Regions from separate parts of the Pelomonas candidula genome, predicted to be linked through region 2. Evidence: predicted binding sites of a transcription regulator. Region 2 holds the regulator's gene; each other region holds the start of a gene.
What was found. The regulator FNR, encoded in region 2, switches genes on or off when oxygen is low (the NO sensors DNR and NnrR bind a similar motif). The targets are predictions, from matches to a motif close to TTGATNNNNATCAA.

Region 1: a site for FNR is predicted at 3,340-3,353, ahead of ACG04R_RS02015 (TraR/DksA family transcriptional regulator). Genes of this name have one in related genera too.
Region 3: a site for FNR is predicted at 6,737-6,750, ahead of ACG04R_RS17800 (PHA/PHB synthase family protein). Genes of this name have one in related genera too.

The regions. Positions count from the first base shown of each region.
Region 1 covers NZ_JBIGIC010000001.1:413,412-422,854, reverse strand. The annotation lists gene ACG04R_RS02040 (COG4315 family predicted lipoprotein) at 1-246, shown strand, start outside; gene ACG04R_RS02035 (RNA polymerase sigma factor) at 262-777, shown strand; gene ACG04R_RS02030 (anti-sigma factor family protein) at 774-1,622, shown strand; gene ACG04R_RS02025 (substrate-binding periplasmic protein) at 1,629-2,387, opposite strand; gene ACG04R_RS02020 (hypothetical protein) at 2,532-2,900, opposite strand; gene ACG04R_RS02015 (TraR/DksA family transcriptional regulator) at 2,924-3,295, opposite strand; gene queA (tRNA preQ1(34) S-adenosylmethionine ribosyltransferase-isomerase QueA) at 3,415-4,479, shown strand; gene ACG04R_RS02005 (IMPACT family protein) at 4,431-5,036, opposite strand; gene ACG04R_RS02000 (substrate-binding periplasmic protein) at 5,063-5,836, opposite strand; gene tgt (tRNA guanosine(34) transglycosylase Tgt) at 5,873-7,000, shown strand; gene cysC (adenylyl-sulfate kinase) at 7,011-7,607, shown strand; gene ACG04R_RS01985 (tetratricopeptide repeat-containing sulfotransferase family protein) at 7,617-9,086, opposite strand; gene ACG04R_RS01980 (hypothetical protein) at 9,159-9,443, shown strand, end outside.
Region 2 covers NZ_JBIGIC010000008.1:203,533-212,975, forward strand. The annotation lists gene ccoP (cytochrome-c oxidase, cbb3-type subunit III) at 1-343, shown strand, start outside; gene ccoG (cytochrome c oxidase accessory protein CcoG) at 347-1,786, shown strand; gene ACG04R_RS17230 (hypothetical protein) at 1,803-2,069, shown strand; gene ACG04R_RS17235 (hypothetical protein) at 2,066-2,359, shown strand; gene ACG04R_RS17240 (NAD(P)/FAD-dependent oxidoreductase) at 2,322-3,665, opposite strand; gene fnr (fumarate/nitrate reduction transcriptional regulator Fnr) at 3,713-4,447, opposite strand; gene hemN (oxygen-independent coproporphyrinogen III oxidase) at 4,602-5,993, shown strand; gene ACG04R_RS17255 (urease accessory protein UreH domain-containing protein) at 5,993-6,619, shown strand; gene icd (NADP-dependent isocitrate dehydrogenase) at 6,694-7,950, shown strand; gene ACG04R_RS17265 (NADP-dependent isocitrate dehydrogenase) at 8,230-9,443, opposite strand, start outside.
Region 3 covers NZ_JBIGIC010000009.1:39,269-48,711, forward strand. The annotation lists gene rbbA (ribosome-associated ATPase/putative transporter RbbA) at 1-1,694, opposite strand, end outside; gene ACG04R_RS17785 (HlyD family secretion protein) at 1,694-2,767, opposite strand; gene ACG04R_RS17790 (efflux transporter outer membrane subunit) at 2,764-4,164, opposite strand; gene fabI (enoyl-ACP reductase FabI) at 4,169-4,936, opposite strand; gene ACG04R_RS17800 (PHA/PHB synthase family protein) at 4,938-6,659, opposite strand; gene ACG04R_RS17805 (TetR/AcrR family transcriptional regulator) at 6,803-7,444, shown strand; gene tldD (metalloprotease TldD) at 7,495-8,958, opposite strand; gene ACG04R_RS17815 (hypothetical protein) at 9,094-9,443, shown strand, end outside.

The sequences.
Region 1 (9,443 bases), on a different contig from region 2:
TTCGACAAGGACACCGCCGGCAGCGGCAAGAGCGTCTGCAACGGCCCCTGCGCCACCAACTGGCCGCCGCTGGCTGCGGCCGCCGGCGCGTCGGCCAGCGGCGACTGGACCGTCATCACCCGCGACGACGGCAGCCGCCAGTGGGCCTACAAGGGCAGGCCGTTGTACTTCTGGGCCAAGGACCAGAAGCCGGGCGACCGCACCGGCGACGGCTTCAACAAGGTCTGGCAGCTGGCCCGCCCCTGACCAGCGACGCACGCCGTGGCCGTCGAACAGCTGCTCGCCCACATCCCGGCCCTGCGCCGGTATGCCCGGCTGCTGACCGGCGACGCCACGCGCGCCGACGACCTCGTGCAGGACACGCTGGAGCGTGCCTGCCGCAAGTGGAGCCTGTGGCGCCCGGGCACGGCGCTGAGGCCCTGGGTGCTGTCCATCATGCACAACCTGCACCTCAACCAGCTGCGCGACTGGCACCTGGACGACGGCCACGCGCTGCTGGACGACCTGCCCGAGCGGCCCGACCCCGCGGCGCCGGCCGGCGAGCGGCTGGACCTGGAGCGCGCGCTGGCCGCGCTGCCGCCGGGCCAGCGGGCGGTGATGCTGCTGGTGGTCGTCGAGGAGTACACCTATGCCGAGGCTGCCGACATCCTGGGCCTGCCCGTGGGCACCGTCATGTCGCGCCTGCACCGCGGGCGAGAGGCCCTGCGGCTGCTGCTGGCGCCACCCGTGGCGCCGGCGAGCGCCCAGATCCTGACCCTGCCGCGAGCCAAGCGATGAACCAGCCCTTCCCGCCCCCGCCCGCCTCGGCGTCGCTGCCCGAGGGCGAGGCCCGTCTGCATGCCTTCGTCGACGACCAGCTCCCGCCCGAGGAGCGCCTGGCCGTGCTGGAGCAGCTGGCCGCCGACCCCGCCGCCGCCGCCCGCGTGGCGCAGTGGCAGGCCCAGCGCATGACGCTGCGCAGCCTGGCCCGCAACTGGCCGCTGGACGAGACGCCGCCCGAGCTCAGCGGCATCGTGTTGCGCGCCGCCGCCGCGCAGCGTTGGCGCCACCACCTGCCGCAGGCGCTGGCCGCCGGCCTGCTGCTGACGCTGGGCGTGACGGGCGGCTACCAGTGGGGCCGGCACGAAGCCGGCGCGCCGGCCTGGCCCGCCGCGCCGGCGGGCCGTGCGGCCACGGTGCCCGGCTTCGCCCGCGAGGCGGGGGTGGCCTTTGCCGTCTACAGCGCCGAGAAGCGCCATCCGGTGGAGGTGACGGCGGCCGAGCAGGCCCACCTCGTGCAGTGGCTCAGCAAGCGGCTGGGCCGGCCGCTGCAGGTGCCGGTGCTGACCGATCGCGGCTACGCGCTGCTGGGTGGCCGGTTGCTGCCCGGCGACGCGAGCCAGCCCGGCAGCCCGCGCGCGCAGTTCATGTACGAGAACGCGGGTGGCGACCGGCTGACGCTCTACGTGGCCGTCTTCGCGCCCGGCGCCGCGCCGGCAGGCACGGAGTTCCGCGTGCTGCAGCAGGACGGCCGCGCGACGCTGTACTGGGTCGACGGCGACTTCGGCTACGCCCTCAGCGCCTCGCCAGCCGTCGAGCTGCAGCCGCTGGCGCAGCGGGTGCACGAGCAACTCGCGGGCTGAGCGCCGTCAGCGGAAGTAGCGCTGGCGCAGGCGGTCGTAGCGGCCGTCCCGGCGCAGCGAGTCCAGCGCCGCCTGCAGCCGCCGCACCAGGGCCGGGTTGGCGTCGGGCCGCAGGCCGTAGTAGTAGCTGCGCGAGTTGTCCTGCGTCAGCACCGGCTGCAGGGTGTCGTAAGGCAGCTGCAGCTGGCGCAGGTTCCAGGCGGCGGCCCAGTCCAGCAGGACGATGTACTCCATCCTGCCGGCCAGCAGCTTGCGCAGGTTGGTGGCATCGTCCAGGCCGTGCTCCAGCTGCTGCCCGGGTCTGAGCCCCTGGGCCTGCAGCTGCCGGTCGGCGGCGGAATCGCGCACCACGCCGATGCGTGACGAGCCCAGGTCACCGAGCTGGGTCAGCTTGAGGTCGGCCCGGTTGGCGAGCTTGTAGAGCAGGATGCGCCGCTCGGCGATGGGCCCCACCCACTGGAACTGCGCCTCGCGCTCGGGTGTGCGCGTCAGCGAGAACAGCACGCTGTTCCGGTCCACCTCTGCCAGCTGAACGGCGCGCACCCAGGGCAGCACCTGGATCTCCAGGCCAAAACCCGCCTGGGCCGCCATCAGGCGCAGCAACTCGACGCTGAAGCCCTGCGGGCCGTCTTCGTCGAGGTAGTTCAGCGGCGGCAGGTTCTCCGTGATGCCCGTCAGCTTGACGGGCGGCGCCGCCGCGGTCGCGGCCGCCGGCGAGAGGCCGGCGATCAGCGAGGGCAGGACGAGACAGGCGCGGCGCTTCACGGACGTGGACAGTGGACGGGTGCTGGGGACGCAGGACTGCGTTGTCTGCGCATCGAACCACTGTCATGTGAACTGGCGCTTACGACGCCAAGCCCGAGGCCGCAGCCGTGCAATACCGCACGACTTGCGACCGGGTCGAGCCGTTCAGCTCGGCGTCGGCACGCCGGCCATGCGGTCGAAGGAGGTGAAGAACTGACGCGCCATCGCCAGCAGCTGGCCCTGGCTCAGCGGTGCGGCCGGGCGGTAGTCGGCGATGCGGGACACGAGCTGCGGCCGGTGCGCCTCGACGTAGTGGCGCAGCTGGCCGAGTACGACGTGCGGGCCGGTGACGAGCACCTCGGGCGTGTCCTGCACGGCCTGGCAGACGGCCTCGAAGAGCGCGTGCTCGGCGCGTTCGTCATGGCCGTGAGGCCGCCGGTCATGCGCTTCGATGCGGGCGGCGTGGACCTGGTGGGCATCGAAATGCAGCACCTGGGCGTGGTGGTGGTCGAGGTGGACGACGGCGTGGAACATCAGGCTTCTCCTGGAAAAAGGATTCAGCGCGCCGCTTCGGCGGCGGACTGGCACTCGACACAGCGCAACGCCTGGGGCTGGCGCTGCAGGCGGTCGAAAGGGATGGCGGCGGCGCAGTCGATGCAGCGGCCGTAGCCGGGTTGCGCCAGCCGTGCCAGCGCGTCGTCGATGGCCTGCAGCTCGGCCAGCAGGTGGGCGTCGCGGGCCTGGTCCAGCTCGCGGTCGGCCTCGTGCTCGCGCAGCTCCCGCGGGTCGTCGCCGACCAGCGCGGCGGCATGCGTCGGGCGGTCGCTGCCCTCGCGCTGGGCCTGCAACGCGGCCTCGGCCCGCTGGCGGGCCAGTTGTAGTTCGGTCTGCAGCAACGCGTGCTGTCCGGGTGTGAGGGCAGTGCTCATGGAACCTCCTGGAACCATGCTCCCACCGCCGGACGGTCGGCGCCTTGAGATGCATCAAGGGTGAGCGAGGACAATGCAGGCCCCTTTGGCACGGGTCTGTCAGGCCCTCAAACGCACTCATGAGTTCCCCCGCAGCAACGGCCTACACGGTCGCCGATTTCGACTTCGACCTCCCCCCCGAACTGATCGCCCAGCACCCGGCCGCCGAACGCACGGCCTCGCGCCTGCTGGACGCCAGCGGCCCCGAGCCCGTGGACCGCGTGTTCCGCGAGCTGCCCGGGCTGCTGTCGCCCGGCGACCTGCTGATCTTCAACAACACCCGCGTCATCAAGGCTCGGCTCTACGGCGTGAAGGCCACCGGCGGCAGCGTCGAGGCGCTGGTGGAGCGCGTGCTGCCCGGCACGCAGGAAGTCTGGATGCATCTGCGCGCCAGCAAGAGCCCGAAGCCCGGTAGCCGCGTGCGCTTCGCCGATGCCTTCGACGCCGAGGTGCTGGGCCGCTGCGGGCCGGACAACGGGCTGTTCCACCTGCGCTTTGCCGGCGACCCGTTCGCGCTGCTGGAGGCCCACGGCCACGTGCCGCTGCCGCCCTACATCGAGCATGCCGACAGCGCCGACGACGAGCGCCGCTATCAGACTGTCTTTGCCAAGGAGCCCGGCGCCGTCGCCGCGCCGACGGCGGCGCTGCACTTCGACGAGGCCCTGCTCGCCCGCCTGGTCGAGCGCGGCGTGAGCCAGGCGCATGTGACGCTGCATGTCGGTGCCGGCACCTTTCAGCCGGTGCGCGTCGACAGGCTGGACGAGCACAAGATGCACAGCGAATGGTTCGAGGTGCCGCAGGCCACGGTGGACGCGGTGGCCGCCTGCCGCGCTCGGGGTGGCAAGGTCGTGGCCGTCGGCACGACGACGCTGCGCGCGCTGGAGTCCGCCGCGCGCGGCGGCACGCTGCAGGCCGGTGCGCGAGAGACTGACATCTTCATCACGCCGGGCTTCGAGTTCCGCGTCGTCGACCGCCTCGTCACGAACTTCCACCTGCCCAAGAGCACGCTGATGATGCTGGTCAGCGCGCTGGCCGGCCACGCCCAGGTCATGGCGCTGTACCGCCATGCGATTGCGCAGCGATACCGCTTCTTCAGCTATGGCGACGCGATGCTGCTCTCGCGCGCCCAGGCGATTCGCCCCTGACCGGCCTCGTCGACAGCGGCCGTGAACGCTGCGCGTGACGTGACTGGCAGCGCGAAGCGCATGTGCACGCGCGCCTCGTGCCGCACGTCCAGCAGCTGCGCCGCGTGCTGCTCGGCCAGCCGCCGCAGCCGGCCTTCCAGCTCGTAGGGCAGCTCGCAGCCCAGCTCGGCCTGCGCCACGCGCTCGATCTTGTCGGCCGTCAACAGCGCCTGCGCGATGCAGTCCGTGTAGGCGCGCACCAGCCCGCCGGCGCCCAGCTTCACGCCGCCCCAGTAGCGCACGGCCGTGGCCAGCACGCCGTCCAGACCCTGATGACGCAGCACGTCCAGCATCGGCCGGCCGGCGGTGCCGCCGGGCTCGCCATCGTCGTTGGCGGCCGAATGTCCGCCGGCCAGCAGCGCCCAGCAGACGTGAGCGGCGCCCGGATGCTCGGCGCGCAACTGGGCGACGCGGGCCAGCGCCGCGGCGCGGTTGGCGCAGGGTTCCACGCGGCCGAGGAATCGGCTCTTCTTGACGATCAGTTCGTGCTCGGCCGGGGTGGCGAGGGTCAGTGGCATTGGGCCGATTGTCGGCGCCGCGGCGCTCACGGCGGCATCACTGTCCCCAGGTGCCGGCGCAGGATGGCGGCCAGGCTGCCGTCCTGCTGCATGTCCGCCAGCGCCTGGCGGATGAGCTGGCGGTCCGCCGCGCTGATGCGCTGGCGGGACAGGGCCAGCGCGCCGACCGAATGCTCGTCCGGCGCGTAGGACGCCGTTGCGAAGTGCTCGAACTCCGGGTCGCTGCGGCGCGTCAGCGCCAGCGTATTGCCGCCGATCAGCATCGCCTCGACGCGTCCGGCCTTCAGCGCGCGCAAGGCGCTCGGCTGGTCGGGCGCCTCGACGACGCGCTTGTCGGCCCGCAGCTGCTCGACCCAGGCGTCCAGCGTCGGTACGAAGTGGAAGCCGCGCACCACCAGCAACCGCAGCCGCGTGTCGGCATTGAAGGCTGCCAGCGTAGGCGGCACCCGTTCAACCGAGGGGTGGAAGACCGTGAACTGCCGCGACTGAACGTAGGGCAGCATCTCGAAGCTGCGCTCGCGCTCCGGCGTGGGCATGGCCGACGTGGCCAGGTCGAGCTGCCCTTGCTCCAGCAAGGCCCAGATGCGCACGCGGGACTCGGTCACGGCGTCGAAGCGGCAGCCGGTGCGGCGCGCCAGTTCCTCGATCACGTCCTTGTCGATGCCCTGGTACTGGCCCTGGGCGTCGCGGTAGTAGAGCGCGGCGTACTCGTAGAAGGCGACGCGGTAGCGGCCGCAGACCGCCAGCGCCGGGCCGGCCAGCAGCAGACCCGTCAGCCCCATGACCCAGCGCCAGCGCATGCAGCGAGTCTAGGCGCGGCAGCGACAATTGCCACCATGCTGAAGTTCGACCTCCTCAAGACCGAAGGCCGCGCCCGCCGCGGCACGCTCACGCTCAACCACGGTGTCGTGCAGACGCCCATCTTCATGCCCGTGGGCACCTACGGCACGGTCAAGGGCGTCACGCCGCGCTCGCTGGAGGAGATGGGCGCGCAGATCATCCTCGGCAACACCTTCCACCTGTGGATGCGGCCGGGCCTGGACGTCGTCACGCAGTTCGGCGGCCTGCACCGCTTCGAGAGCTGGAACAAGCCCATCCTGACGGACAGCGGCGGCTTCCAGGTTTGGTCGCTCGGCGCGATGCGCAAGATCAGCGAGGAAGGCGTCAAGTTCGCATCGCCCGTCAACGGCGACAAGCTGCTGCTGACGCCCGAGGTCAGCATGCAGATCCAGACGGTGCTGAACTCCGACATCGTCATGCAGTTCGACGAGTGCACGCCCTACGAGAGCAAGGGCGTGCTGACGACCGAGCGCGAGGCCAAGCAGTCGATGGAGCTGAGCCTGCGCTGGGCCAAGCGCTGCATCACCGAGTTCAACCGCCTGAACAACCCCAACGCGCTGTTCGGCATCGTGCAGGGCGGCATGTACACGAACCTGCGCGACGCGTCGCTGGCCGGCCTCAAGGAGCTGGACCTGCCGGGCTACGCCATCGGTGGCTTGTCGGTCGGCGAGCCCAAGGCCGAGATGCAGCGCATCCTCGAACACACGGGCCACCAGTTGCCGGCTGACAAGCCGCGCTACCTGATGGGCGTGGGCACGCCGGAAGACCTGGTGGAAGGCGTCAGCCAGGGCATCGACATGTTCGACTGCGTCATGCCCACGCGCAACGCGCGCAACGGCCACCTGTTCACGCGCTTCGGCGACCTGCGCCTGCGCAACGCGCGCTACAAGGCCGACGAGAAGCCGGTCGACGAGACCTGCACCTGCGAATGCTGCAAGGGCTTCAGCCGCGCCTACCTGCATCACCTCGACCGCTGCGGCGAGATGCTGGGCCCGATGCTGACCAGCATCCACAACCTGCACTACTACCTGAACCTGATGCAGGAGATCCGCGATGCGCTGGACGCCGGCCGCTTCGAGGCCTGGCGGGCGCAGTTCCATGCGGACCGGGCCCGTGGCGTCTGAAGGCCGCCGGATGAGCTCGGCCCTCGCTCCGCAGCTGCGTCTGGACCGCGAGGCCCGCAGTCGGCTCACGGGCCACCGCAGCGCGGTGGTCTGGCTGACGGGGCTCTCGGGCGCCGGCAAGTCCACGCTCGCCGACCGGCTGGAGCAGTGCCTCCACGCCCGCGGCCTGCATACCTATCTGCTGGATGGCGACCTGCTGCGCGGCGGGCTGAACGCCGACCTGGGCTTTGGCGCCGCGGATCGTGCCGAGAACGTGCGCCGTGTGGGCGAGGTCGCGCGGCTGATGGCCGATGCGGGCCTGATCGTCATCGTCGCGCTGATCTCGCCGTTTCAGCTTGATCGCCAGGCGGTGCGCGAGCGCTTCGCACCGGGCGAGTTCTTCGAGGTGCACGTGGACGTGCCACTGGCCATCGCCGAGTCGCGCGATCCCAAGGGGCTGTACCGCCGCGCCCGCGCCGGTCTGCTGAAGGACTTCACCGGCATCGACTCGCCCTACGAACCGCCGGCCTCGCCCGAGCTGTATTTGCCCACAGCCACGCTGTCGCCTGACGAGGCCGCTGCTGCGGTGTTCGAGCACCTGCGTGCGGCCGGCCTCTTCAGTGGCTGAGCCGACGCGTCAGTCGTCGACCAGGCCGGCCAGCGCGTCGCGCAACGCGCCGAGGTGGCGCTCGTAGTTGCGCCAGCGCCCGGAGGAGCGCTGGTACAGCGGTTGGCGCACCTGCCAGTTGCTGGGCGTTGCGACGCTGGATTTGCTGGCGTGGAAATCGAGGCAGGCATTGTTCCAGCCCAGCCCGCAGTGCCTCAGCGCGGCCCCGATCTGCGGGCGCGGATCGGCCACCAAGGCGTCGTAGTCCACGTCGTGGATGTCCTCGCCATAGAGCGACTGCCAATGGCCCATCAGCCTGCGGTATTGGCGATACCAGTGTGCGATGTCGGCCAGGTCCAGCGAATAGGCCATTGCCGGCCCCAGGTGCAGGAAGAACACCGACAGACAGTTGTCCAGCACTGCGCGGCGCGTGTGAAGGATCTTGGCGGTAGGGAACAGCTGCTTGAGCAGGCCGATGAACAGAAAATTGTCCGGCCGCTTGTCCGTCAGCAAGGTGGCGTCGGGAAAGCGCGCAGCGATGCCGCTGCGGTACTCGTGGCGCATGGCCTCGGCCAGCTCGGCCGGTAGTGGCCGGTCCGGCTGCGCAAGCCGCGGCAGCAAATGCTCGCGGGCCAGCGCCGGCAGCAGGTCGATCTCGCCGCCGGGCGTCACGTCCGGGTGGCTGCCGAGGATCTGTTCGAGCAAGGTCGAACCCGAGCGGAACATGCCGCAGACGAAGACCGGCGGCGCCGATTCCCCGGCAACCGAAGGCGGCGCGGGTTGCAGGGATTGCCGGATCAACGCGTCGACCAGCCGCTCGTGCGCCTCGCGGTCGTAGCGCAGCGGCGTGCGGCCGTGGCTGAAGCGGGCCGCCTGGTTGGCATGCAAGTAGGCGGCAAAGGCGTCGTCGTAGGCGCCTGCGTCGTCCAGCGCCTTGCCCAGCGCGTAGGCCAGGTCAGCGTGCTCGGACGGATGCCGGCCGCGCACCTGCAGCGCCTGGCGCAGGCGCTGGATCAGCACGTCGTCGGGCGAATGAAATCGGCGCAGGTTCGCCAGCCGCGACAACGCCAGCGCGTGGCCGGGCTCGACGGCCAGCGCCTGCTCGTAGCGCTCCTGCGCCCGGGCGCGCTCGCCGCGGCGCTCGTGGAGGTTGCCGAGGTTGACCAGCGCCGGCAGGAAGCGTGGCGCCAATGCAAGCGCCCGCGCCAGCTCGGCCATGGCGTCGTCTTCGCGGCGCAGGTTTTCGGCCAGGATCACGGCGCGGTTGAGGTGGATTTCCTCCGGGCCCGTGGCGCCCAGCGCCAGTGCGCGACCGTAAGAGGCCAGTGCGGCCTGGAAGTCGCGGTTCTCGCGCTGCAGATAGGCCAGGTTGAACCAGTCGTCCGGCACACCGGGCGTGACGCGCAACAGTGCCTCGTAGGCCGCGATCGCCGGCTGCACCCGCCCGGCGGACAGGTGCCCGGTGGCGGCGTCGCGGAGCTGGTCAATGGGGTCATCCATGGTTTGAAGGTGGGCCGGCGCAATGGGCCGAGATTCTGTCACCGCGCCGGCGCACTGGCATGATCGGCGCCCATGCTGAAAACGCTGTTCGCGCCACTGCGCTGGTTGATCCGGGTCGTCCTGGCCCTGTTGATCCTGTTCGAGGAATGGGGCTGGGAGCCGCTGCGGCGCGTCTTCGCGCTGATTGCGAAGCTGCCGGTCATCCGCCACATCGAGGCCGGCCTGAAGCGCCTGCCGCCGCGCTGGGCCTTCGTCGTGCTGCTGCTGCCCAGCCTGTTGATCCTGCCGATCAAGCTGGCCGCCGTCTGGCTGGTGGCCAAGGGGCATGCGCTGCTGGGCGTGGGCGTCATCATCGCC
Region 2 (9,443 bases):
CAGCTCGGACGACGTGCGCAACGTCGCCCATTACGTGCTGTCGCTGTCCGGCAGCCCGCACAACGAGCTGTACGCCCAGCTCGGCAAGCCCAAGTTCGCCGTCTGTGCGGCCTGCCACGGCCCGGCCGGCAAGGGCACGCAGGCCCTGGGCGCGCCCAACCTGACCGACAAGATCTGGTTGCACGGCTGGGGCGAGGCGGCCATCATGGCGATGGTGAACAACGGCAAGCACAACGTCATGCCGGCACACGGCGAGCGGCTGACGCCCGAGCAGATCCGTGTGCTCGCTGCGTACGTCTGGAGCCTGTCGCAGTCTCAAAGCGTGACCGCCGCGAATCCCTGACCCATGCCTTCTCCCGCTGCACCCGGCCCGGCAGGCGGCGACGCCGTCCAGGTCATCCGCCTCTACCGCTCGGAAGACAAGATCCACCCCCGGGCGGTGGACGGCTTCTATGCCCGCTGGCGCTGGGCCTTCGTCGCGCTGACGCAGATCGTGTTCTACGGCCTGCCCTGGCTGAACTGGGGCGAGCGGCAGGCCGTGCTGTTCGACCTGGGCGCGCGGCGCTTCTACGTCTTCGGCCTGGTGCTTTACCCGCAGGACTTCGTGTACCTCACGGCCCTGCTGATGATCTCGGCCTTCGGCCTGTTCCTGTTCACTGCGGTGGCGGGCCGGTTGTGGTGCGGTTATGCGTGTCCGCAGACCGTCTACACCGAGATGTTCATGCGCATCGAGCACTGGTTCGAGGGCGATCGCAACGCGCGGCTGAAGCTGGAGAAGTCGCCGTGGAACTTCAACAAGCTGTGGCGCAAGACGGCCAAGCAGGTGGCCTGGATCGCCTTGGGTCTGTGGACGGGCTTCACCTTCGTTGGCTACTTCACGCCCATCCACGTGCTTGGCGGCGAAGTGCTTGCGTTGGGGCTGGGGCCTTGGGAGAGCTTCTGGGTGCTGTTCTACGGCTTTGCCACCTACGGCAATGCCGGCTACATGCGCGAACAGGTCTGCAAGTACATGTGCCCCTACGCGCGCTTCCAGAGCGCGATGTTCGACCGTGACACCCTCATCGTCAGCTACGACCCGGCCCGGGGCGAGCCGCGCGGCAAGAACGCGCTGCGCAAGAAGGGCGAGGCGCGTAGCGCTGAGGTGGGCGACTGCATCGACTGCGGCCTGTGCGTGCAGGTCTGCCCCACGGGCATCGACATCCGTGACGGCCTGCAGTACGAGTGCATCGGCTGTGCGGCCTGCATCGACGTCTGCAACGGCGTCATGGACAAGATGGGCACGCCGCAAGGGCTCATCCGCTACGACACCGAGAACGGTCTCGAGCAGCGCCTGACCCGCGCGCAGCGCTGGCGCCGCGTGCTGCGGCCTCGGGTGCTGGTCTACAGCACAGTGCTGCTGGTCATCTGCTCGGCGCTGCTCTGGAATATCGCCTCGCGGCACAGCTTCCGCGTGGACGTGGTGCGTGACCGGGCGTCGCTCGCGCGGCTCGTGGAGGACGGCTGGATCGAGAATGTCTACCGTCTTCAGATCATGAACGCCACCGAGGCGCCGCAGCGCTACCGTATCGACGCCGATGGCTTGCCGGGCCTGAAGCTGAGCCAGGCCACCGTCGTCGAGATCGGACCGGCCGAAGCCCGCTGGGTGGCGGTGAGCCTGCGGATGCCACCCGAGGCGGCACAGCAGCTCAAGCCAGGCGCCCATCCCATGCATTGGCGCATCAGCCGCGAAGGCGATGGCTCCGGCGAGGCTGTCGTCGAGAAGTCCACCTTCGTGCTGCCGCGCTGACCTTCAGGAGACACACATGACCGTTGCAACGACACCCGTACCCGCCTGGCGGGAACCCATGGTCTGGCTCGTCATCGGGGGGCCCGCCACCGTCGTTGTGGCCAGCTTCTTCACACTGGCGCTGGCCATCATTCATCCCGATCCACCGCTGGATCTGCACGCCGCGTCGCCCAAGGCGGCCGAGGATGCCGAGCCGGCCGACCTGCGTGCCAAGGCCGGCGACATGCCGGCGCTGACGGCCCGCAACCATGCGGCGACCGGTGTACCGGGAGCCTCGCGGTGACAGGCGCTCCCGGCCCCTCGCGCGTCGCACGGTTCGCGATGGCGGTGGCCTGGTCGTCCTTCCTGTCGGCAGGGGTGCTGGAAGCGCTGGTGTTCGCCGTCGTCGACCCGGCGGACCTGCGCTGGTTCGGTGGCGCGCAGGTGGACTTGTCCACGCAGGCGGTCTACACCGTCAGCTTCCTCATCTTCTGGGGTGTCATCGCGTTGGGCGCCAGCCTCGCGCTGCTGTTGGTGACGCTGCCGCCCGAGGACGTCAAGCCTGCGCGTCGCTCGCCGGGCTGGCCTCGCTGAGCTGGGCGGAGCCCGCGTTCGCGACGACCCGCGCACCGCGGTCATAGGTCCAGTAGGCCCAGGCCCAGTCCAGCAGCACGACGAAGCGGTTGCGGTAGCCGATCAGGAAGTAGACGTGGGCGAACAGCCAGAACAGCCACGCGAAATAGCCTGAGAAACGCAGCGGTCCGGCCGGCGAGCCCAGGTCCACGACGGCGCTGTTGCGGCCGATGGTGGCGAGGTTGCCGTAGTCTGCGTAGCGGAAGGCCTGCGTGGCTTCGCCGCGCACGCGTCGCAGGATGTTGGCTGCGGCGCAGCGGCCCATCTGCTTCGCACCGGGTGACACGCCTGGCACCGGCCGCGGCTGCTTGCCCGGCGCGTGGCTTTGCGCGGCGGCCAGGTCGCCGATGACCTGGATGGCCGGGTTGCCCTTCAGGCTGAGGTCGGGCTCGACGACGACGCGGCCCGCGCGGTCCAGCGTGCAACCGGTGGCCTCGGCCAGTGCGCGGCCCAGCGGCGATGCCGCCACACCGGCCGCCCAGACGATGCAGCGGCTCAGCAATCGCTCCGAACCGGCGCTGGTCGCGACGTCCAGCCCCTCGGCGTCGATGCCGGTCACGCGCGCCCCCAGCTTCACCTCGACGCCCAGCGCCGTCAGCTGCTCGCGGGCGCGTTCGCTCAGGCTCTCGGGCATGGCGGCCAGCACGCGCGGGCCGCCCTCGACGAGCAGCACACGCGCCTGGCGCGGGTCGATGCGGCGGAACTCGCCCGGCAGCGTGTGGCGCGCGATCTCGGCGAAGGTGCCCGCCAGCTCCACGCCGGTGGGCCCGGCGCCGACGACGACGAACTGCAGCAGCGCGGCGCGCCGGGCCGGATCGTCTTCGCGCTCGGCAGCCTCGAAAGCCATCAGTACGCGGCGGCGGATCTCGAACGCGTCGGCCAGCGTCTTCAGCCCCGGCGCGAACGGGGCCCAGTCGTCGCGGCCGAAGTAGCTGTGCGTGGCGCCGGCGGCGACGATGAGGTGGTCCCAGCGCAGCAGCGCGCCGTCCCTCAGCGTGGCGGTCTTGCCCTGCGCGTCGATGGCGACGACCTCGCCCAGCAGCGTCGTCACGTTGCGCTGGCGGCGGAACAGATGCCGGATCGGCGCCGCGATGGACGGAGCCGACAGGCCCGCCGTCGCCACCTGGTACAGCAACGGCTGGAACAGGTGGTGGTTGGTCTTGTCGACGACCGTGACGTCGACATCGGCACCGCTCAACGCGCGGGCCGCCTCCAGGCCGCCAAAGCCGCAGCCGATGATGAGGATGTGGGGACGCATGGAGCCCATCCTACTCGCGCTTTTGTGCGCTGCAGCATGGGCGCCGGAGAGTCCCGTCAGCAGCGGCTGTTGTTGACGAGCGCCTGCAGGCCGGCCTGGTCGAGGATGCGCAGCTGGCGCTGCTTGACCTCCATCAGCCCGTCTTCCTGGAACTTGGAGAACGTGCGGCTGACGGTCTCGAGCTTGAGGCCGAGGTAGCTGCCGATCTCCTCGCGCGTCATGCGCAGCACGAGGCTGGAGGCCGAGAAGCCGCGTGCCTGCAGTCGTTGCGTCAGGTTCAGCAGGAAGGCGGCGAGCCGTTCTTCGGCCCGCATATTGCCCAGCAGCAGCATGACGCCATGGTCGCGCACGATCTCGCGGCTCATGATCTTGTGGAAGGAGTGCTGCAGCACGGTGAACTCGCGCGACAGGTCTTCCAATTGCGAGTAGGGGATCACGCAGACCGACGAGTCCTCCAGAGCGACGGCGTCGCAGTGGTGGTGGTCGCTGCTGATGCCGTCCAGCCCCAGCAGCTCGCCGGCCATCTGGAAGCCGGTGACCTGGTCGCGGCCGTCTTCGCTGTTCACGCAGGTCTTGAAGAAGCCGGTGCGCACGGCGTACAGCGCCTCGAAGCGCTCGCCGTTGCGGAACAGGTGCTCGCCGCGCGAGACGGTGCGGCGCTTGGCGACGAGGGCGTCGAGCTGGCCCAGTTCGGTGGAGTTCAGTCCCACTGGCAGGCACAGCTCGCGCAAGTTGCAACTGGCGCAGGCGACCTTGAGCGGCTCGATGGCGGCGGGAGAGTGCGTCGGCATGTCTGGGCGGGGCGACATGCGTGTGACGGGCGTCAGGGTCGTCAGCATGGCGTTATTGGGTTGGATCAACTGGTTCACATTCTTGGTCGGGTCGTGCGCTGCGGGCTTGACGCCGATCAAGGCCGGCCCGCGTCGCCCTGGGCAAAGTGCAGCCATGACTGCTGTAACCGCCCGCCCCCCCGAACTCGAGATCGCCGACCTCCTGCGCCGTCACGACGTGGCCGGGCCGCGCTACACCTCCTATCCGACGGCCGATCGCTTCGTCGAAGCCCATCAGGCCGACCAGCATCTGCAGGCGCTGCGCCAGCGTGGCACGGCGCAGCCGTTGTCGGTCTACGTGCACATCCCGTTCTGCGAGCAGCTCTGCTACTACTGTGCCTGCAACAAGATCATCACCAAGCACCACGAACGCGCCGCGCCCTACCTGGCCGCGCTGGAAGTGGAGATGGATCTCGTCGCCGAGGCTCTGGGCGGCGCGGCGCCGGTGTCGCAACTGCACCTGGGCGGCGGCTCGCCCACCTTCCTGTCCGACGACGAGTTGAGCGTGCTGATGGACGGGCTGCGCCGGCGCTTCAAGCTGCTGCCCGGCGCCGAGCTGTCCATCGAGGTGGACCCGCGCACGGTGGACCTGAATCGGCTCGCGCACCTGCGCCTGCTGGGCTTCAACCGCTTGTCCTTCGGCGTGCAGGACTTCGATGCCGCCGTGCAGAAGGCCGTGCACCGCGTGCAGCCCATCGAGCAGGTCGCCGCGCTGATGCAGACTGCCCGCGAACTGGGCTTCTCGTCGACCAACGTGGACCTCATCTACGGCCTGCCGCTGCAGACGCCCGAGAGCTTCGCCCGCACGATCGCGCAGGTGGCCGAGCTGCGGCCCGACCGCATCGCGATGTACGCCTACGCCCACCTGCCGCAGCGCTTCAAGCCGCAGCGCCGCATCGCGGCCGAGCTGCTGCCGCCGGCCGGCGACAAGCTGGCCATGCTGTCGGGCGCCATCAGCGCGCTGCTGGGCGAGGGCTACACCTACATCGGCATGGACCACTTCGCGCTGCCCGACGACCCGCTGGCCGTCGCCAAGCGGCAGGGCCTGCTGCACCGCGGCTTCCAGGGCTACTCGACGCAGCCGGACTGCGACCTCGTGGGCCTGGGCGTGTCCGCCATCAGCCGGGTGGGCGCCACCTACGCGCAGAACGCCAAGACGCTGCCGGAGTACGAGGACGCGCTGAAGCTGCGCCAGTTGCCCGTGCAGCGCGGCCTCGCACTGACGCGCGACGACCTGCTGCGCCGCGCCGTCATCATGGCGCTGATGTGCCAGGGTCGCGTCGAGTACGAGTCCATTGCGGCCTCCTATCTCGTCGACGTGCCGACCTACTTCGCGCCCGAACTGGCGCGGCTGGAACAGCTGGTGGGGCAGGGCCTCGTCGCGCTGGAACCGGACGCCATCCAGGTCACGCCGCTGGGCTGGTATTTCGTGCGCGCCGTCGCGCTGGTGTTCGACCGCTACCTGCAGGCCGACGCGAGCCGCGAGCGGTTCTCGAAGATCATCTGATGTCTCTGGACGCCGCGCTGATCGCGTCGGCCACGCTGATGGGCCTGGCGGGCACGCCGCACTGCGCGGCGATGTGCAGCGCGCCTTGTGCGCTGGCCGGTGGCCCGCGGCCAGCGAGGCTGCTGGTCGGCAGGGTGCTGGGCTACACGGCCGGTGGCGCCGTGGCGGCGGCATCGGCCGAAGCGCTGGCGCGGGCGTCGCAGAGCGTCGTGCTGCTGCAGCCGGCCTGGGCGCTGGTGCAGGCCGCGATGCTGCTGCTGGGCCTGACGCTGCTGGCCCGTGGCCGCGTGCCGGCCTGGCTGGGCGCCGTGAACTGGCGGCCCAAGCCGCGCCATGCCTTCGCCACCGGCGTTGCCTGGGTGGCGATGCCCTGCGGGTTGCTGCACGCGGCGCTGCTGCTGGCGGGGCTGTCGGGCTCGGTCATGAGTGGCGCGGCGGCAATGGCGGGTTTCGCGCTGGCCAGCACGCCGGGCCTCGTCATCGCGCCGCTGTGGCGGGCGCGGCTGCTCAAGCGCGGCGCGGGCGGCGAGGTGCTGGCGCTGCGCCTGGCCGGCTTCGCGCTGGCGGCGGGTGCGGCCTGGGGCCTCGCGCATGGCGTGTGGGAGCGCCTGCTGCAGGCCTGCTGAGCGCCGCCGACTGCCACTGGCGGGCCATAAACTCGCCGCATCTTTTTTCTCGCATCGCTGCGAAAGCCCACGCCATGTCCCCACGCATCCAGGTGCCCGAAGGCGGCCAGAAGATCACCGTCAACGGCGACTTCTCGCTGAACGTGCCGCACAACCCCATCATTCCGTACATCGAGGGGGACGGCGTCGGCCTGGACGTCACGCCGGTCATGCTGAAGGTCGTGGACGCCGCGGTCGCCAAGGCCTATGGTGGCGCGAGCCAGATCCACTGGATGGAGGTCTACGCCGGCGAGAAGAGCACGCGTGTCTACGGTCCGGACGTGTGGCTGCCTGCCGAGACGGTGCAGGCCGTCAAGGACTGCATCGTCTCCATCAAGGGCCCGCTGACGACACCGGTCGGCGGCGGTATCCGCTCGCTGAACGTGACGCTGCGCCAGGAGCTGGACCTCTACGTCTGCCTGCGCCCCGTGCAGTACTTCAACGGCGTGCCCAGCCCCGTGAAGGAGCCGCACAAGGTCGACATGGTCATCTTCCGCGAGAACTCGGAGGACATCTACGCCGGCATCGAGTACGAGGCCGGCAGCGACAAGGCCAAGAAGCTGATCGCCTTCCTGCGCGACGAACTCGGCGCCAAGAAGCTGCGCTTCCCCGAGACCTCCGCGCTGGGCATCAAGCCCGTATCGCAGGAAGGCACGGCGCGCCTCGTGCGCAAGGCCATCCAGTACGCCATCGACCATGACAAGCCGTCGGTCACGCTGGTGCACAAGGGCAACATCATGAAGTTCACGGAAGGTGCCTTCCGTGACTGGGGTTATGCGGTGGCGCAGCAGGAGTTCGGCGCCCAGCCCATCGATGGCGGCCCGTGGTGCCGCCTGACCAACCCGAAGACCGGCAAGACCATCACGATCAAGGACGTCATCGCCGACGCCTTCCTGCAGCAGATCATCCTGCGCCCGGCCGAGTACAGCGTCATCGCGACGCTGAACCTGAACGGCGACTACATCTCCGACGCGCTGGCGGCTCAGGTGGGCGGCATCGGCATCGCGCCGGGCGCCAACATGAGCGACACCGTCGCGATGTTCGAGGCCACCCACGGCACGGCGCCCAAGTACGCCGGCAAGGACTACGTGAACCCGGGCTCCTCGATCCTGTCCGCCGAGATGATGCTGCGCCACATGGGCTGGACCGAAGCAGCCGACCTCATCATCAGCGCGATGGAGAAGGCCATCCTCAGCAAGAAGGTCACCTACGACTTCGCGCGGCTGATGGACGGCGCGACGCAGGTGTCGTGCTCGGGATTCGGCGACGTGATGATTGCCCAGATGGAGTGACGCGGCCCGGGCATCGCCCGGCGGCGCCGTTCCGCCAGCCCCGCCGTCGCAGGATGTCGGGGCTTTTTGCGCGCCCCAAAAGGAAACCCCGGCGTAGGGCCGGGGTTGTGGCGACTCGCGGTGCTTCACGAGAGGCCGGGTTAGGGGATTGCAGGAGGCAAACGCCTGGGTCTGACTTTACGTAACAAGCTTGAAACCTGGCTTGCTGCAGGATGACAAAAACGGTGCCAGGCGTGAAAAAGGGGCGCCGGAGGCGCCCCTTTCAGGTGCAGGCGTGCATCAGGCCAGCGCGGCCAGTGCGGCGTTGAACGTCGCGCTGGGGCGCATGACCTTGTCCAGCTTGGCCACGTCCGGCAGGAAGTAGCCGCCGATGTCGGTCGGCTTGCCCTGCACGGCCTTCAGCTCTTCGGCGATCTTGGCCTCGTTGGCGGCCAGCTTGTCGGCCAGCGGCTTGAACTTGGCGGCCAGTTCGGCGTCCTCCGTCTGCGTGGCCAGTTCCTGCGCCCAGTAGAGCGTCAGGTAGAAGTGGCTGCCGCGATTGTCGATCTCGCCGGTCTTGGGGCTGGGGCCCTTGCCGTTGTCCAGCAGCTTGCCGGTGGCAGCGTCCAGCGCCTTGGCCAGCACCTTGGCCTTGGCGTTGCCGTTCTTGATGCCCAGCTCTTCCAGGCTCACGGCAAGGGCCAGGAACTCGCCCAGCGAATCCCAGCGCAGGTGGTTCTCTTCCACCAGTTGCTGCACATGCTTCGGGGCCGAGCCGCCGGCACCCGTCTCGTACATGCCACCGCCGGCCATCAGCGGGACGATGGACAGCATCTTGGCCGACGTGCCCAGCTCCATGATGGGGAACAGGTCGGTCAGGTAGTCGCGCAGGATGTTGCCGGTGGCACTGATGGTGTCCTGGCCGCGGATGACGCGCTCCAGCGTGTAACGCATCGCGCGGACCTGGCTCATGATCTGGATGTCCAGGCCGGTCGTGTCGTGCTCGTGCAGGTACATCTTGACCTTGCGGATCAGCTGCGCCTCGTGCGGGCGGTAGCTGTCCAGCCAGAAGACCACCGGCATGCCGGAATTGCGGGCGCGGTTGACGGCCAGCTTGACCCAGTCGCGGATGGCGGCGTCCTTGCACTGGCACATGCGCCAGATGTCACCCTGCTCGACGTTCTGGCTCAGCAGCACCTCGCCCGTTTCCAGGTCGGTGATGTTGGCGACGCCGTCCTCGGTGATCTCGAAGGTCTTGTCGTGCGAGCCGTATTCCTCGGCCTGCTGGGCCATCAGGCCGACGTTGGGCACCGTGCCCATGGTCTTGGGGTCGAAGGCGCCGTGCCACTTGCAGAAGTTGATCATCTCCTGATAGATGCGGGCAAAGGTCGACTCCGGCATGACGGCCTTGACTTCCTTCAGGCGGCCATCGGCACCGTACATCTTGCCGCCGGCGCGGATCATGGCCGGCATGGAGGCGTCGACGATGACGTCGTTGGGCGAGTGGAAGTTCG
Region 3 (9,443 bases), on a different contig from region 2:
AACATCAGCAGCGCCGTGCCCAGCAGCGCCAGCGTCGCGCGCACCGGGTCGCGCCGCAGCTCCAGCGCCTCGCGCAGGCTGTAGCTCCATGCACGTGCCGGGCTGAAGCGGCGGCGCGGCGGCGCCGGCGCGGCCACGGCGGGCGCCGCGCCGGCCGTGTCAGCCGCCGGGGCCTCGCCCGTGGCCTCCTGCAGATAGGCGATGAAGGCCTCCTCCAGGCTGGCCGCGCCGCGCCCGGCCTGGATGGCGGCCGGCGTGTCGCTGACCAGCACGCGGCCGGCATGCATCAGCGAGATGCGGTCGCAGCGCAGCGCCTCGTTCATGAAGTGCGTGGAGATGAAGATCGTCACGCCGTCGCGCCGGGCCAGCTCCACCATCAGCTGCCAGAACATGTCGCGCGCCACCGGGTCCACGCCGGAGGTCGGCTCGTCGAGGATGAGCAGCTCCGGGCTATGCACCATGGCCACGGCCAGCGACAGGCGCTGGCGCATGCCCAGCGGCAGCGCCTCGGGCAGGCTGTCCGCCTGAGCCTCCAGCCCGAAGCGCTGCAGCATCTCGTCGACACGCGCTTCCAGCCGCGCCGCCGGCACCTCGAACAGCCGGGCGTGCAGCACCAGGTTCTGGCGCACGCTCAGCTCGGCGTAGAGCGAGAACGCCTGCGTCATGTAGCCCACGCGCCGGCGGGTCTGCAGGTCGCGCGGGTCCACCTCGCGGCCGAACAGCCAGGCCCGGCCCTCGCTGGCGCTGAGCAGGCCAGTCAGCATCTTCATCGTCGTCGACTTGCCGCAGCCGTTGGAGCCGAGGAAGCCGAAGATCTCGCCGCGGCGGATGCGGAAGTCGACATGGTCGACCGCCGTGAAGTCGCCGAAGCGCATCGTCAGCCCGCGCGCCTCGATGGCGATCTGGTCATCGGCCTCGGCGGCCAGCGGCGGCACGACGACCTCGCGGTGGCCACGCCGCCGCTCCTCGGGCAGCAGCGCGATGAAGGCCTGCTCCAGCGAGGCCTGCACGCCGCGCAGCTCGGCCGGCGTGCCGGTGGCCAGCACGCGGCCGGCGTCCATCGCCACCAGCCATTCGAACGCCTCGGCCTCCTCCATGTAGGCGGTCGCGACGATGACGCTCATGCCGGGCCGCTGCGCACGGATGCGTGCGATGAGCTGCCAGAACTGCGCGCGCGACAGCGGGTCCACGCCGGTGGTGGGCTCGTCGAGGATGAGCAGGTCGGGGTCGTGGATCAGCGCACAGCACAGGCCCAGCTTCTGCTTCATGCCGCCCGAGAGCTTGCCCGCCGGCCGCGCGAGGAAGGGCAGCAGCCCGGTGCTGCCGCAGAGTTCGTCGATGCGCCGGCGCCGCTCGGCCGCGCCGTGGCCGAACAGCCGGCCGAAGAACTGCAGGTTCTCCTCCACCGACAGCGTCGGGTAGAGGTTGCGGCCCAGGCCCTGCGGCATGTAGGCGATGCGCGGGCAGACGCGCTCGCGGTGGGCTCGCGAGGCCATGTCGCCGCCGAGCACCTCCAGCCGCCCCTGCTGCAGCGCGCGCGCGCCGGCGATCAGCGACAGCAGGCTGGACTTGCCGACGCCGTCGGGCCCGATCAGGCCCAGCATGCGGCCGGCCGGCAGCTCCAGCGTCACGTCGGCCAGCGCCTGCGTGTCGCCGTAGCGCAGGCTCAGGGCTTGCAGGCGCGCCAGCGTCATCAGTCAACGACCTTGGACAGCGCCGCCGGCCAGGGCTGCTGCGCATCCAGCCTCACCCAGGCCACACCGGGCAGGCCGGTCTTGACCTGCTCGGCGTGCTTCTTCAGCAGCTCGGGTGCGATCTGGGCGCGCACGCGGAACATCAGCTTCTGGCGCTCGCTGGCGGTCTCGACCGTCTTGGGCGTGAACTGCGCCGTGCTGGCCACGAAGGACACCCTGGCCGGGATGACCAGGCCGGGCGCGGCGTCCAGCACCAGGCGCACCTCGCTGCCCAGCGCCAGTCGGCCGGCCACGGCCTCGGGCACGAAGAAGCTCATGTAGACGTCGCTGAGGTCGACGAGGTTGAGCACCTTGCCGCCGGCGCCCAGCACCTCGCCGGCCTCGGCGATGCGGTACTGCACGCGGCCGGCACGCGGCGCCGTCAGCACGGCGTCGTCGAGGTCGGCCTTGACGCGGTCCACCGTCGCGCCGCCGGCCTTGACCGTAGCCTGCATGCCGGTGGCCTGGGTGCGCGCGGCCTCGATGGCGGCCGTCGCAGCAGCCACCTGGGCCTGAGCCGCCGCCAACGCCGCCTCGACGCTGCGCACGCGGGCGCGGTCGTCGTCCAGCTCCTGCTCAGACGATGCGCCCTCCTCGGCCAGCGCCTGCGAGCGCGACAGGCGCCGGCGCGCGGCGTCCAGCTCGGCCTCGCGCTGCGCAACAACAGCCTGGGCTGCGCGGCGGTCGCTCTCGCGCACGGCCACCTGCGCCTGGGCGCTGTCGACGCCGGATTCGGCCTGCCGCAGCCGCGCCTGGGCCTCGGCGTACTGGGCTTCCAGGCTCTGCACCTGCAGGCGTGCCAGTGGCTGTCCGGCAGCGACGAAGTCGCCCTCGCCGGCCATGACGGCCTGCAGCCGGCCCGGCAGCTTGGTGGCGATGTCGATCTCGGTGGCCTCGATGCGGCCATTGCCCTGCACGAAGGCCTCACCCGGCCCCTGCGGGTGCAGCCGCGTCCAGCCCCAGCCGGCCAGCGCCAGCACGGCCAGGCCCACCGCGGCGGGCAGCAGGGTCTTCTTGAGGAACGGGGCGGTCATGGGCGGGCTCCCTGGGAGGCTTGTTCTTGGATCGTGAGGTCGCCGCCGCCGAGGGCGGCATAGAGGCTGGCCTGGCTGGCCAGCAGCGCGCGCCGGGCCTGCACCTGCTGCTGCTCGGCGGCGAGCAGGTCGCGCTGGGCGTCCAGCACTTCGAGGAAGGCGGCGGCGCCGGTGTCGTAGCGGCGCAGCGCGAGGCGGGCGCGCTCGGCCTGGGCGGCCAGCGTCTGGCCGGCGATGTCCAGCTGCTCGGCGTAACGCTGGCGCGCCGACAGCGCGTCGTTGACGTCGCGCAGCGCGCCCTGCACGGCGCGTTCGTAGGCCAGCATCGCCTGCTGGCGGCGGGCCTGCTGCACGGCCAGGGCCTGCTCGCGGCGGCCGCCGTCCAGCAGCGGCAGCGCCACGTCGGGCGTCACGCTCCAGGCGCTGCTGCCGGCCTTCAGCAGGCCCGACAGCTCGGCGCTCGCGCTGCCGAACGCCGCCGTCAGGCTGATGCGCGGCAGATAGGCGGCGCGGGCGGCCTGCACGTTGGCATCGGCCGCGCGCAGCTGGTGCTCGGCGGCGACGAGGTCGGGCCGCTGGCGCAGCAGCTCGGCCGGCAGGCCAGCACGCAGCGGCGCCAGCTCGGTGAGGCGGGGTTCGCCCGCCGCGGGCGCGCCGCCGGTCAGCAGCGTCAGCGCCTGCCACTGCGCCTCGCGCTGCTGCTGCAGCTGCGACACCAGCGCCGCGGCCTGCGTCTGCAGAAGCTGCACCTGGGTCAGCGCGAGCCGCGAGGTGGCGCCCACCTCGACCCGGCGCGTGAAGATGCGCAGCGTCTCCTCACGGCTGTCCAGCGCGCGGCGGGCCAGGCGCAGGCGCTCGTCCAGCTCGGCGAGCTGCAGCCAGGTCTGCGCAACCTGGTGCACCAGGGACAGCGTCAGCGCCTGCGCGGCGGCATCGCTGGCCAGCCAGGCCTGGCGGGCGGCCGTGTCGAGGCTGGCCAGCCGGCCCCACAGGTCCAGCTCCCAGCTGGCCAGGCCCAGGCCGAGCTGGAAGTCGTTGCCCAGCAGCGGGCGGCGGGTGAGATTCAGGTCGGCCGGCACGCGGGTGCGCTGGCCCTGCGCGTCCAGCACGATCTGCGGCGCCCGCTGGCTGGCCTGCAGGCCTGCCAGGGCACGGGCTTCGTCCAGCCGGGCCAGGGCCAGCGCGCGGTCGCGGTTGTGCGCGAGGGCCTGCGCGATCTGGGCCTGCAGCGCCGGGTCGGTGAAGTAGTCGCGCCAGGCAGGCGTGGCGACGCCCGGTTCCGCAGCGTCACCGGCGAAGCGCAGCGGCAGGCCAGCGTCAGGCGCAGGCTCAGGGGCAAGCGGCGCACAGGCCGCCAGCAGTGCGGCCAGGGCGGTCGCGGTCAGGGTCCATCGCATCGCGTCATCCCAGGATGTGCAGGCCGGCATCGACGTAGAGCACGTTGCCCGTCAGCGCATGGCCAAGCGGGCTGACCAGGTGGCGACACAGTGCGCCGACCTCGGCGATGTCCACCAGCCGACGCAGCGGCGCGCGCTCGCGCGAGCGGGCCATCAGCTCGTCGAAGTCCGGCAGCCCTGACGCCGCCCGCGTGGCCACGGGCCCCGGCGACACGGCGTTGACGCTGATGCCTCGGGGGCCCAGCTCAGCAGCCAGGTAGCGCACGCTGGACTCCAGCGCGGCCTTGACCGGCCCCATCAGCCCGTAGTTGGCGACCACCTCTTCAGCGCCGAGGTAGCTCATCGTGACGATGCTGCCGCCGTGCGTCATCAACGGTTCGGCCAGCCGCGCCATGCGCAACAGTGAGTGGCAGGACACGTCCATGGCCCGCGCGAAGCCGGCAGCGCTGCTGTCGACGACGCGGCCCTGCAGGTCCGCGCGCGGCGCGAAGGCGATGGAGTGGACAAGGAAGTCCAGCCCGCCCCACTCGCGCTGGATCGCATCGAACACCGCTTCCAGCTGGCCCGGCTGCTCGACGTCCAGCGGCAGCCGCAGCCGCGCGCCGACCTGCTCGGCCAGCGGCTCGACGAAGGGCCGGGCCTTGTCGTTCAGCCAGGTCAAGGCCAGTTCGGCGCCGGCCTCGTGGCAGGCCCGGGCACAGCCCCAGGCGATGCTGTGCTCGTTGGCCACGCCGACGACGAGGCCGCGCAGGCCTTGCAGTTCACCGGCCATGTCAGCGCTCCAGCACGTAGGTGCCCGGCGCGTCGCCGAGCACGGGCGCGGCCTTGGCGCCCAGGCGCGGCGGCTTCACGCGCGGCCCGCCGCGGCCGGCAAGCCAGTCGACCCAGGCTGGCCACCAGGAGCCCTCGGTGACGGGCGCGGCGTCGAACCAGTCCTGCGGCGCGACGTAGGGCTGGCCGGGCGCGGCAGTCGCCGCGCGGTAGTGGCGGTGACCTTGCCCCGGCGGGCTGACGATGCCGGCGTTGTGGCCGCCGCTGGTCAGCACGAAGCGGATCTCGGCCGGGCAGAGGTGGTGCAGTTTGTAGACGGAGCGCCAGGGCGCGACGTGGTCGGTCTCGGTGCCGACGACGAACATCGGCAGCTGCAGGTCGCTTAGCGCCACGGCATGGCCGCCGACGAGGTAGCGGCCTTCGGCCAGGTCGTTGTGCAGGAAGAGCTGGCGGAGGTAGTCGCCGTGCATGCGCGCCGGCATGCGGGTGGCGTCGGCATTCCAGGCCATCAGCGCGTTCAGCGCGGGGCGCTCGCCCATCAGGTATTCCTTCACCACGCGCGACCACAGCAGGTCGTAGGAGCGCAGCATCTGGAAAGCGCCGGCCATCTGGTCGGCGCGCAGATAGCCGCGCTGCTGCATCTGCGCCTCCAGCAGGCTGAGCTGGCTTTCGTCGATGAACAGGCCCAGCTCGCCGGGTTCGCTGAAGTCGGTCTGCGCGGCGAACAGCGTCAGCGCCGCGAAGCGCTCGTCGCCGTCGCGCGCCATCGCGGCGGCAGCGATGGAGAGCAGCGTGCCGCCCAGGCAATAGCCCACGCCGTGCACGCGCCGCCCGGGCACGATGGCGTTGACGGCGCGCAGCGCGTCGGCGATGCCCAGCTGCAGGTAGTCGTCCATGCCCAGCTCGCGCTGCTCGGCACCAGGGTTCTTCCACGAGATCGCGAACACCGTGTGCCCCTGCTGCACGAGGTGCTCGATCAGCGAGCTTCCGGGCGCCAGGTCGAGGATGTAGTACTTCATGATCCAGGCCGGCACGACGAGCAGGGGCTCGGCATGGACGGTCGGCGTCTGCGGCGCGTACTGGATCAGCTCCATCAGCGCGTTGCGCCAGACCACCTTGCCGGGCGTCAACGCCAGGTTGCGGCCGACGGCGAAGTCCTCGGTGCCGGCCGGCGGCGCGCCGGTCGCCAGGCGCTGCACGTCATCCGCCCAGTCCTGCGCGCCGCGCAGGAAGTTCATGCCTCCCTCGGCAGCGGTGCGACGCAGCACCTCGGGGTTGCTCCAGGGCAGGTTGGCGGGCGAGGCCATGTCCAGCCACTGGCGGGTCCAGAAGGCCATCAGCTCGCCATGGTGCCGGTCCACGCCCCAGACGCCGCGCGTGGCTTCGGCCCACCAGGCCTCCTGCATGACGAAGGCCTGCTGCATCACGTTGAACGGCCAGTGCTGCCAGTCGGGGCCGGCGAAGCGGCGATCGGGCAGCGGCGGCCGGGGCGGGTCGGCACCCTGCCAGCTGTCGCGGGCATAGGCCACGAGCTCGGCGGCCTGCTGCTGGGCCAGCGCGGCCAGTTCCAGGCGCCGGCCCGGTGACAGGCTCAGGTGCGCCGCCCAGTCGGCCAGCGCCAGGGCCGGTGACACGACGGAAAGCGAGCGCGTCCAGCGCGCCAGCGCGGCGTGGAAATGTTGGTCAAGCCGCTGGCTCGGGCTGTCGGTCTCGGGGCTGCTCATCGGTCCTCCCAGTGGTCCTGTGCGGGGCCAGACGGCCCGGTCGCCAGCCAATGTAGGCAGCCACGCACAGCGCTGACTTGACCGAAGTCAAGCTAACGACTGGCCGGTCGGTATCTACTGGCCGTCATCAAGGAGACATAGAAATGGACGCACAGATGGCCGCGCCGGTCCGGCGCGAAGGCCCGCGTCTGCGCCTGCCGCCGGCCGTGCGCAGCCAGCAGATCCTGGACGCCGCCCTGGCCGTGTTCGCCGAGCGCGGCTACGCCGCCGCGCGCATGGACGACATCGCGCTGCGCAGCGGCCTGTCCAAGGGCGGGCTGTATGCGCATTTCGCGAGCAAGGACGAGGTCTTCGAGGCGCTGCTGTCGCGCGTGCTGGTCGCGCCCGAGCTGGGCGAACCGCCTGCCGCCGAGCTGGGCGTCGGCGTGCTGGTGGACTGGCTGCTGGATGAACTCGAGGCCAGCTTTGGCCGGCCGGAGCTGCGCACCGTGCTGCGGCTGCTGGTGGCTGAGGCCGAGCGCGTGCCGGCCATGGTGGCGCGCTGGCGCAGCGCCGTCATCGAGCCGTTCCTGGTCGCCGTGGGCGAGTTGCTGGCCCGCCATCTGGGCGATCAGCGGCCCGACACCGCGACACCGCTGCTGGCTCGCGAGCCCTGGCTGGCGCTGTCACCGGCCGTGCATGCGCTGCTGATGCAGTTGGTGCTGCCCGAGCATCTGCTCTACCCGCCGGAACGCATCCGGCAGGCTCATCGCGAGCTGCTGTTGATGCTGATGGCCCGGGGCTGAAGACGCGCAACGCACAGACGCGGGCCGAGCGACGGGCCGTGGGCCTCGTGTCAGGCCGTGCCGCCCACGGTCAGCCCGTCGATGCGCAGCGTCGGCTGGCCCACGCCCACCGGCACGCTCTGGCCTTCCTTGCCGCAGACGCCCACGCCCGTGTCCAGCGCCATGTCGTTGCCGATCATGCTGACGCGGGTCAGCGCGTCCGGGCCGTTGCCGATGATGGTGGCGCCCTTGACGGGGTATTGGATCTTGCCGTTCTCCACCCAGTAGGCCTCGCTGGCCGAGAACACGAACTTGCCGCTCGTGATGTCGACCTGGCCGCCGCCGAAGTTGGTGGCGTACAGGCCCTTCTTGATCGACGCGACGATCTCCTTCGGGTCGTCCTTGCCGCCCAGCATGTAGGTGTTGGTCATGCGCGGCATCGGCACGTGGGCGTAGCTCTCGCGGCGACCGTTGCCGGTGGGCGCCACCTTCATGAGCCGCGCGTTCATCGCGTCCTGGATGTAGCCCTTCAGGATGCCGTCCTCGATGAGCACGTTGCGCTGGCTGGCGCAGCCCTCATCGTCGACGTTCAGCGAGCCGCGGCGGTCGGGGATGGTGCCGTCGTCCAGCACCGTCACGCCCTTGGCGGCCACGCGCTGGCCGATGCGGCCGGAGAACGCGCTGGAGCCCTTGCGGTTGAAGTCGCCCTCCAGCCCGTGGCCGACGGCCTCGTGCAGCAGCACGCCAGGCCAGCCCGGGCCGACGACGACGGTCATCTCGCCGGCCGGCGCGGGGCGGCTTTCCAGGTTGGTCAGCGCGGCGTGCACGGCCTGGTCGACGTAGCTGGCGATCATCTCGTCGGTGAAATAGGCCAGGCCGAAGCGGCCGCCACCACCGCCGTTGCCCACCTCGCGGCGGCCGTTGCTCTCGGCGATGACGGTCAGCGACAGGCGCACCAGCGGGCGCACGTCAGCCGCCAGCGTGCCGTCGGCACGGGCGATCAGCACGACCTCGTGCTCGGCGGCCAGGCCGGCCATGACCTGGGCGACGCGCGGGTCCTTGGCGCGGGCCATCTTCTCGGCACGCTCCAGCAGCGCGACTTTTGCCGCGCTGTCCAGGCTGGCGATGGGGTCGGCCACGCCGTACAGCTCACGGCTGCCGGCCACGCGGCCCTGCGAAGGCACCTTGACCTTGCGGCTCTGCCCGGCCGCGGCGATGGTGCGCACCGTGCGGGCGGCGTCCAGCAGCGAGTCCAGCGAGATGTCGTCCGAGTAGGCAAACGCCGTCTTCTCGCCGGCCACGGCGCGCACGCCCACGCCCTGGTCGATGCTGAAGCTGCCGCTCTTGACGATGCCCTCCTCCAGGCTCCAACCTTGGGCGCGCGTGGTCTGGAAGTACAGGTCGGCGTCGTCGACCCGGTGCTCGGTGATGAGGCGCAGCGCCTGCGACAGCGACGCTTCGGTCAGGCCGAAGGGCTCCAGCAGTTGCGAGCGGGCGGTGGCCAGGCGGGCCAGGGTGGGTTCGACGGCGATCATGGGTTGATTCTAGGAAGCTGCGCGTCAGACATTGAAAGACATGGGCATCGCCGGTTACGCCCGGCCTGTCGGCTGCGCGTGCACAGTCGTCGTTGTGGAGGGGCCTTTCACCCCAACCCTGACAAGGAGCAACTGATGACCACCTACCGCAACACCCTGATCGCCCTGCTGACGCTGGCCGCCGCCAGCGCCTTCGCCCAGGCGCCCGCCGCGTCCGCGCCGGGCACGAACACGCCCCGCATCGACAAGCGCGAAGCCCGCCAGCAGGACCGCATCGCCCAGGGCGCCGCCAACGGCAGCCTGACGGCGCACGAGACCCAGCGCCTGGAGAAGGAGCAGGGCCGCATCGACAACGCCGAGGCCAAGGCCAAGGCCGATGGCACCGTCACCGCCAAGGAGCGCCGCCGCCTGACCGCCATGCAGGACGGCGCCAATCGCGACATCCGCCGCAAGAAGCACAACGAGCGCACAGCCACCGGCCAGTG